DNA from 2 places in the Arthrobacter sp. DNA4 genome. Region 2 is predicted to be linked to the other one. Evidence: riboswitches for the same ligand, from Rfam matches in the RefSeq annotation. Region 2 holds a riboswitch; the other holds the start of a gene.

Region 1 (4,563 bases), 330 kb from region 2:
GCCGGTACCGGTCTTGGCCTGGCCGATGATGTCGTGGCCGCCCAGGGCGACCGGCAGGGTCATGGCCTGGATGGGGAAGGGGTGGGTGATGCCGGCGTCGGCCAGGGATTCGACGATGTCTGCGCGGACGTTGTAGTCGGCGAAGGACTTCTCCGCGATCTCGTGCGGCGTCTCGTCGGAGATGATGGTTTCTTCCGGCTCGATGGTTTCCGTGCCGGACTCATCGCTCAGGAGCTGGTGGGTATGCAATTCACTCACAGGGGAGTTTCCTTATTCATTTGGGCAATGGCGCTGCCTGCTCAACGGGCCGGCCAAGGCTGGCCGCTCCGGAGCACGCTCAGGCGCGCAAGCGATTCCAGTGGAAGCCGATCGCGGGCTATCTAAATGCTGGCACTGGTGACCAACGGGTAAATCTCAAGATCGCGTAGGGGCGGGCTTGTTGGTTTCAAATCAAGGAAATCAACGACCGGGCATCCAGTTCTACCCCTCCAGTCTAGCCGTACGGGCGCGGAAACACGGTTTCGGGCCGCCAGGGGCGCCCGCCGGCCTCTCAGGAAACGAGTTCGAAGTGGATCTGCCGGGTGGTGATGTCCGAGGAAACCAGCCGGACGCGGACCTTGGTGCCGGACTCCAGTTCGCCCGCGCAGCGTGCAGTCACCGCAGGTTCGGCGATCTGGATGATCCCCGAATTTCCGTTGCCGTTGCCGTTCTTCCCGTTCCCGTTTCCATTCTTGCCGTTTCCGTTGCCGTTTCCGTTTTGCGGCTTGGATCCGGAAATGACGATGGCATCAAACTCCTGCCCGATGTGGTTCAGCAGCAGCGCCGCTTCCACGGTATCCAGGGCCAGGCGTTCCATTCGGGAGGCCAGCTGGTCCGATCCCGCCATGATGCCCGGGAGCAGCGGCAGGGCCTCCCGCGCCCAGCCGGGGACGTTGCCGCCGTTGCTCAGGGCCTCGCAGATGACCAGCACGAAGCGGTCCACCAGGCGGCGCAGCGGCGCGGTGGTGTGGGCGTAGGCGGCGCCGATGGCCGACTGGATGCCGTCTTCGGGGACAGTGCCATCGAAGGCGGTGTAGGACGCGCCACGGAACAGCATGCCGGCTGAGTGCATGATGGCCAGCTGCCGGGGATCGGTGGGATCGAGCGACCGGAGGTACTCGCCGTAGCTGACTTCCCCGTCCCACGGCCTGCCCAGCACCTCGGTCTGCAGCCGGAAATGCCGCAGGGACCGTTCATCCGGTGCGGGCATGGTGCGCAGGATGCCCACTTTGCCCTCCAGCATGAGCTGTGCGGCGGCCATTCCGGTCATCAGGGAAATCTGCGCATTCCAGTCCTCCACGGGAAGCTGCGGAACAGCGTCGATCCGGTAGCCGCCGTCGGGCAACTGGACGATCTCCTGCTCAGGCATGTTCAGGCTGGCGCCCCCGCGTGCCCGTTCCAGCGCCACCCGCTTCAGCCCCACCTCGCGGAGCAGCCCCAGCACGGGCGAGGCAGTCCCGGCGTCAAGATCGGCCTGGGCGCCTTTGTAGCTGAGCTTGTCACGGCTGATGACCCGCGCCCGCCGGACGCCCACGGACAGCACTGTCGCGTCGCCGTCGAGCGTGAAGTCCCAGACGAAAGCCGAACACTCCTGGCCGGGCAACAGGCTTCCGGCGCCCTCGCTGATCACCTCGGGGTGCAGCGGGATCCGGCCGTCCGGGGCGTAGAACGTCTGTCCGCGGCGCCGGGTTTCGGCGTCCAGCGGGCCGCCCGGAGCAACGAACGCCGGAACGTCGGCGATGGCGTACATGACCCGGTAGCCGTTTCCGTCCCGTTCGATGAACACTGCCTGGTCCAGGTCCGTGGAGGACGCCGGATCGATGGTCACGAACTCGACGGCGGTCAGGTCGTAGGACGGCAGTTTCAGCGCCGCGATGGCGGCCCGGGCGTCTTCCACTGCTTCGGCGGGGTACGGCCCCGGCAGTTCAAGTTCCGTCCGCAGCAGGCCCAGCGCCTCTTCCAGGGCGTTCTTGTGGTCATGGACGTTGGGGGCCAACCGATGATGTGACACAAAAATCAGCGTATCCCCAAGTCCCGGAATTAAGCAGGCTCAGGAGCCGGTGCCGTCCAGCGCGTCGAGCAGGGAGGCGGCGGCGGCCGCGGGGTCGGGTGCCTCCGTGATGGCGCGGACCACCACGATCCTGCCGGCACCCGCCTCCACCACGTCCCGGACGTTTCCGTGGTCGATGCCGCCGATGGCAAACCACGGCACGGGATCTCCGGCCTGCCGGGAGGCTTCGGCGGCATATGTCACCAGTTCAGGGCCGACGGCGGCCCTGCCGGGTTTGGTGGGTGTGGCCCAGACCGGACCCACGCAGAAATAGTCCAGCCCTGACGGCCCAACCGTTGCGGCCAAGGCGGCGTCCACCTGGTCGGTGGTGTGGCTGGAGAGTCCAATGGCCGCGTTTCCGTTGACCAGCGTCCGTGCTGCCGGCAGCGGAAGGTCCTTCTGGCCAATGTGGAACACCGGTGCCCCGGACAGCACGGCGATGTCCGCACGGTCGTTGACGGCCCAGAGCCGGCCGTGGCGTACCGCTGTTTCCTTCAGGACCGCCAGGAGGTCCAGTTCCTCTGCGGCCTCGATGGTCTTGTCGCGCAGCTGGATGATGTCCACGCCGCCGGCAAACGCGGCGTCAACGAACTCCGCGAAATCGCCGCGCGCCGTCCGTGCGTCGGTGCAGAGGTACAGGCGGGTTGCCTTGAGGGCGTCGCTGTGGGGCGTTGGCAACTTCGGCGGTGAGGGCCGCGGTGGCTGGAGCGTGGGGGCGGCGGGCAGGGATGAGGCGGACACATTCATGCCTGCAAGCCTAGTTCCTCTAAACTGGGCAGGTACTGCGGGAGCCTGCGGCAGCTGTCACAAAGCGCCGGGCTGAGAGGGCGTCAGAGCCGACCGCTTGACCTGATCCGGTTAATGCCGGCGTAGGGAAGGAACCACATGCGCAACCCCGTTGACAATGTCCCCGGGCCCGCCCATACCGGCATCCAGTCCACCGTCCGGGCCGACGTCGCCGTCATCGGCGGGGGAGTGGTGGGCCATGGCATCGCCTGGGAGGCGCAGCGTTCCGGACGCTCCGTTGCCCTGATCGATGACGCACCCGGAAACGGTGCCAGCTGGGCCGCCGCGGGCATGCTTGCCCCGGTCAGCGAACTTCACTACCAGGAGGAGGACCTCCTGGAACTGATGCTTGAGGCATCGTCCCGCTGGCCCGGGTTCGCCGCGGGGATCGCCGGCGCGACGGGGGCGGATTGTGGATACCTGACGACGCCGACACTCGCCGTGGGTGCCGACGCCGCGGACCGCCGCGCGCTGATGGACCTCCGCGCGGTACAACAGGCCAACGGACTGGGGGTGGAGCCCCTGGCCGTGCGCGAAGCCCGCAAACGCGAACCGCTGCTCAGTCCCGCCATCGCCTGCGCCCTGGACACACCCGCAGACCACCAGGTGGATCCCCGGCGCCTGGTGGCAGCCCTGCGGCTGGCCCTCGCGGGCGCTGCTCTTAGGTCCCCGGAGCTGGCCGCCGCCGGAGCGGTGGACGGGTATGCCGTACCCGACCGGGCCGCCGGCCTGCTGTGGGAGGGCGGAACGGTTACCGGTGCCAGCCTCGCCGGCGGCGGCACCGTCCTGGCGGCGGAAACCATCGTGGCCAACGGCCTGCAGGCAGGGGACCTTGGGGGCCTGCCCGACGGCCTCGACCTGCCACTGCGCCCAGTCCACGGGGACATCCTCCGCCTCGCCGTTCCGCAGCACCTCCAGCCCCTGGTGACCTCCACGGTGCGCGGCCTGGTTCACGGCGTCCCCGTCTACATCGTCCCCCGGCAGGACGGAACCGTGGTGATAGGGGCAACCCAGCGCGAGGACGCGCTCTCCGATGCCGTGAGCGCCGGAGGCGTCTACCAGCTGCTGCGGGACGCGCAGGCGCTGGTGCCCGCCGTCGCCGAACTGGAACTGCTCGAGTGCACCGCCCGGGCCCGCCCCGGTACCCCTGACAACGCGCCCCTGCTGGGCCGCGTGCGGGTGGATCCGGGGTCCGGAAACCCTGCCGACGGGCACGTCCCGGGACTCATCATCGCCACCGGGTTCTTCCGGCACGGCGTCCTGCTCACACCCGCCGCAGCCGCCATCTGCACGGCGCTGCTGGACGGTACATCCGATTCCCGCTGGGCGCCCTTCAGCCCGGAGCGGTTCTCCCGGCCGGCGGCAGCCGCCACCACACCCCACATCAAGGAGACAGCGTGAACATCACCCTGAACGGAAATACGCACGAGGTGGCCGACGGCGCCTCCATCACCACGCTCGTCAGCCAGGTCACCGGGCGCCCGCTGGCACCCAACGGACAGGCGACGGACGGCGGGAAACTGGGCGTCGCCGTCGCGCATAATGCCCAGGTGGTGCCGCGCAGCCAATGGTTCGCCACCGCGCTCGCCGAGGGCGACGATATTGAACTTGTCACTGCAGTACAGGGAGGCTGACGCCATGACCGAAACCAACACCATCAACCCCGCCGGAAACGCGGGTGCCGCCGA
Region 2 (4,563 bases):
TTCGACAAGTTCATGGGCAAGTAGCAGTTCCCCAACATCGGGAAGCGCCAGGTGACGTTTTGACTGCTCAAGACGACACCTGGCGCTTTTTCGTTGGGATGTCGGCACCGTGGAATAGGGTTGGGACATGTTCAAGCAGAGGGTAGTGTTCGTGCACGGCGCCGGTACCTTTGGCGCCGCCGCATGGCCCCGCCAGCACGGCATGGCACTGGCCTATGATGCCCTGTTCCTCCGCAGGCACGGCTACGATTCCGCCGCGGAGCCGCTGGAATCCTCCTTCACGGAAGACACCGCGATCATCCTGGGGTCGCTTGCCGACGATGGCCGCGGGGCCGCCGGCGGACATGTGGTGGCACACTCCCAGGGGGCGATCCCCGCCATGATGGCCGCGGTGGAACGTCCGGACCTGGTCTTTTCGCTGACCCTGGTGGAGCCGGCCTGCCTGTCGCTGACGGCGGAGCTGCTTACCACGGCCGCGCACATCAGCCTGATGCAGCCGCTTTTCGACGTCCGCCACCAGCTCAGTGACGAGGACTTCCAGCGCGAATTCGTCCGCCGCGTCTACGCCACCGACCTCCAGCAGCTTACCACCATCGAGGAAAAACGCTCCGCCCGCAGGCTCAGGCTCCAGGCGCCATCCTGGGAGGCGCCGCTGCATATTGTTCCCGGTGTCCCCACGCTGGTCCTGACTGGTGGCTGGGAGCCGCTTTACGAGGAAATTGCCGGGTACCTCAGGGAGACCGGTGCCCTGCACCGCGTTGCCGCGGGAGGGCACCGGCCCCAGGACTCCCTGGACGGGGACCGGGTCATCCGCCAGTTCATCAGCGGGGTCAGCCGGAGCCAGCCCGCCCGGGCGTCCTAGCTGCCGGCAGCGACCGTCGGCTCCGGCAGGTACACCTTGCCGCCCTTGGCCAGGAACTCCTGGCTCTTCTCCCGCATGCCGGAGGCCATGTCCGCCAGTGCCGCCTGCGAGTCTGCCGACCCGTATTCGTCACGGATATCCTGGCTGATCCGCATGGAGCAGAACTTGGGCCCGCACATGGAACAGAAGTGCGCCGTCTTGGCTGGTTCAGCGGGAAGCGTCTCGTCGTGGAACGCCTCCGCGGTCACAGGATCCAGGGACAGGGCGAACTGGTCGCGCCAGCGGAATTCGAACCGTGCCTTGGACAGGGCATCGTCCCGTTCGTGCGCCCCCGTGTGGCCCTTGGCCAGGTCCGCCGCGTGCGCCGCGATCTTGTAGGTGATGACACCCGTCTTGACGTCGTCCTTGTTGGGCAGCCCCAGATGTTCCTTTGGTGTGACGTAGCAGAGCATGGCTGTCCCGTACCGGGCAATCTCGGTGGCGCCGATTGCCGACGTGATGTGGTCGTAGCCGGGAGCGATGTCGGTGACCAGCGGGCCCAGGGTATAGAAGGGCGCACCCTTGCACAGCTCCTGCTGCCGTTCCACGTTCTCACGGACCAGGTGGAAGGGAACGTGGCCCGGCCCCTCCACCATCACCTGGACGTCATACTCCCAGGCCCGCTGCGTCAGCTCGGCGAGCGTGTCCAGCTCCGCGAACTGCGCGGCGTCGTTGGCGTCCGCCGTGGAACCGGGGCGGAGGCCGTCACCCAGCGAGAAGGCGACGTCGTATTTGGCGAAGATTTCGCACAGCTCATCGAAGTGCGTGTACAGGAAGTTCTCCTGGTGGTGGGCCAGGCACCAGCCCGCCATGATGGAGCCACCGCGCGAGACAATGCCGGTGACGCGGTTGGCGGTCAGCGGAACATAGCGGAGCAGCACGCCAGCGTGGATGGTCATGTAGTCCACACCCTGTTCGCACTGTTCGATCACCGTGTCCCGGAAGATCTCCCAGGTGAGGGCGTTGGCCTCGCCGTTGACCTTTTCCAGCGCCTGGTAGATCGGCACCGTCCCGATCGGCACGGGGGAGTTGCGGATGATCCACTCCCGCGTGGTGTGGATGTCGTCGCCGGTGGAGAGGTCCATGACGGTGTCGGCACCCCACTGGGTGGCCCACTGCAGCTTGTCCACCTCCTCCGCGATGGAGCTCGTCACCGCGGAGTTGCCAATGTTCGCGTTGATTTTCACCAGGAAAGCCTTGCCAATGATCATCGGCTCGGATTCCGGATGGTTGATGTTGTTCGGGATGATGGCCCTGCCGGCAGCAACCTCGCTGCGGACCAGCTCAACGTCGCAGTTTTCGCGCAGCGCCACGAACCGCATTTCCTGAGTGACGATTCCCTGCCGGGCATAGTGCATCTGCGTCACCGTCCGGCCGTCGACGGCGCGGCGGGGCACCGGCTGTGCGCCCTTCCACTCCGCGGAGGCGGCGCCGCGGCGTACGGCCGACCGGCCGTCATCGAGCAGGTTGCGCTCCCGGCCGCCGTAGGGCTCGGTGTCCCCGCGCGCCGCGATCCACTCTGCGCGGAAGGGCTGCAGCCCGCGGACGGGGTCGCTGCCGGGCCCCGCAGTCCGGTAAGTCCGGAAGGGTGCGTTCGGCTGGCCGTTGGGTGACGGTTCAAGGGCAATTTCCGTCACAGGTACCCGGATCCCGGACGCCTCATCCGCAAGGTAGGCGAGGGAATGGGACTTCAGGGACTGGGTCACGGGCTGTTCCGATGCGTCGCCGGGCTCCCCGGCGGACGGCAGCAGGGCAGGGTTCAACTGGGTGTTTTGCGTACTCAAGGGAATACTCACTTCCTTCGCCGGCATTACCCGGACAGGTTCAACGGTCGCAGGCTGCGTCAGCCCGATCTCAGCCCCTGCAAGGGCACCCGTGTGGTCAGGAACGAAGCTACCACAGGCCCCTGAACCGGGCTTGTCATAATTGCGGTGCTAGCCTGACCGGGCATCGAAAGGAGCGCCATGGCAGACATCATCCACTTCCGTGGACCCGTCCTGACCGCACCGGACCGGGTGCGGCATGGACTTTGGTCGGTGGACGGAAGGCTCACGTTCAACAAGCCGGACACTCCTCCCGGCCGGATACTCGACGGCTGGGTCCTGCCGGGCTTCGTGGACGCCCACTGCCACATCGGCCTGGGCCCCGCAGGCCCTGTGGAGCCCGCAGCCGCCAGGGACCAGGCGCAGGCGGACCTCAACGCCGGAACCCTCCTGGTCCGGGACGCCGGCTCGCCGGCGGATACCCGCTGGATGCAGGGTGGCAGGGACTTCCCGGTGTTGATCCGTGCCGGGCGCCATATCGCCCGGACGCGCCGCTACCTGCGGGGCTTCGCTGAGGAAGTTGAACCGGACGGCCTCGTGGAGGCCGTCCGCAAGCAGGCGCGCGACGGCGACGGCTGGGTCAAGCTGGTGGGGCGACTGGATTGACCGCAGCGCCGGCGACCTGGCGCCGTCGTTTCCCGCCGCCGTCGTACGCGATGCCGTCCAGGCGGCGCACGACGAAGGCGCCCGGGTGACGGCGCACTGCTTCGCCGAAGACACCCTGGACCAGGTGCTGGACGCCGGCATTGACTGCGTCGAGCACGCCACCGGGCTCCTGCCCCGCCACCTGCCCCGGTTCGTGGAGCAGGGCGTACCGATCGTGCCCACGCTCATCAATATCGCCACCTTCCCCGACATTGCTGCGCAGGCGGATCCCAAGTTCCCACGCTATGCCGCGCACATGCGCGCCCTGTGGGAACGCAGGCTCGAGCGGGTGGCGGAAGCCCATGCCGCGGGCGTGCGCATCTTTGCCGGTACCGACGCCGGCAGCGTGATCCGGCACGGCAGGATCACGGACGAAATCCTGGCCCTGCACGGCGCCGGCCTGCCCATGGACGCGGCCCTCGACTCCGCCTGCTGGGCAGCACGAACGTGGCTGGGAGCGCACGGAGTGGAGGAAGGGGCCCGCGCCGACGTCGTCGTATGCCGGGAAGACCCGCGGGCGGTACCGGAGACCATTCATGCGCTGGAGCACGTGGTGCTGGGCGGGCGGATCATTCGCTGACAAACGGCTCGCAGGGACTTGGAATAAATTGAAGCTTCAAGTAATTTTAAGAGGTGACAGGCCGCCAATGGGACGGCCGCCAATGCTAGGAGCGTTCAATGACCGCATCAGCCAGCAGCCAGGATCTTCTTCCTGCCGACCTCGCCATGGGCACCGTGATGCTCAAGGTGGGCGACATGAAGGTCATGACCGACTACTACCAGCGTGCGCTGGGCCTTGAGGTGGTGGCCGAGCAGGACGGCGGGCTCTACCTTGGCCGCCTGGGCAGGCCGTTGGTCCACCTCGCGCTACCCCGGACTGCACCTTCCCGGCAGGGGAGAAGCAGGCCTGTTCCACACTGCGCTGCTTTTCGAGGACCAGGCTTCCCTCGCCGCCACCGTCGCTACTGCTGCCCAGTACGAGCCGCGGGCCTTCACGGGCAGTGCCGACCACCTGGTCAGTGAAGCGTTCTACTTCACCGACCCCGAGGGCAACGGCATCGAGCTGTACTGGGACCGCCCCCGCAGCAACTGGTCCTGGAATGGGACCGACGTGGTCATGGACAGCCTGGCGCTCCCGCCGCAGCGCTACCTTGAGCAGTACCTCACCGAGGAGTCCCTGGAGGGCCAGCGGCA

What was found. A riboswitch is a leader RNA that binds a small molecule or an ion and turns the genes downstream of it on or off. The one in region 2 is predicted to bind thiamine pyrophosphate.
Region 1: another riboswitch for thiamine pyrophosphate. It lies ahead of NMQ03_RS14185 (FAD-dependent oxidoreductase); the one in region 2 lies ahead of thiC (phosphomethylpyrimidine synthase ThiC).

What each region holds. Positions count from the first base shown of each region.
Region 1 is NZ_CP101466.1:3,092,125-3,096,687, reverse strand. Features, by position in the region: gene NMQ03_RS14200 (DEAD/DEAH box helicase) at 1-258, opposite strand, end outside; gene NMQ03_RS14195 (RNB domain-containing ribonuclease) at 551-2,050, opposite strand; gene thiE (thiamine phosphate synthase) at 2,090-2,836, opposite strand; TPP riboswitch at 2,864-2,982, shown strand; gene NMQ03_RS14185 (FAD-dependent oxidoreductase) at 2,975-4,276, shown strand; gene thiS (sulfur carrier protein ThiS) at 4,273-4,509, shown strand; gene NMQ03_RS14175 (thiazole synthase) at 4,514-4,563, shown strand, end outside.
Region 2 is NZ_CP101466.1:2,758,548-2,763,110, reverse strand. Features, by position in the region: gene ffh (signal recognition particle protein) at 1-24, shown strand, start outside; gene NMQ03_RS12740 (alpha/beta hydrolase) at 128-862, shown strand; gene thiC (phosphomethylpyrimidine synthase ThiC) at 859-2,664, opposite strand; TPP riboswitch at 2,681-2,788, opposite strand; partial or broken gene NMQ03_RS12730 (amidohydrolase family protein) at 2,866-3,949, shown strand; partial or broken gene NMQ03_RS12725 (VOC family protein) at 4,096-4,563, shown strand, end outside.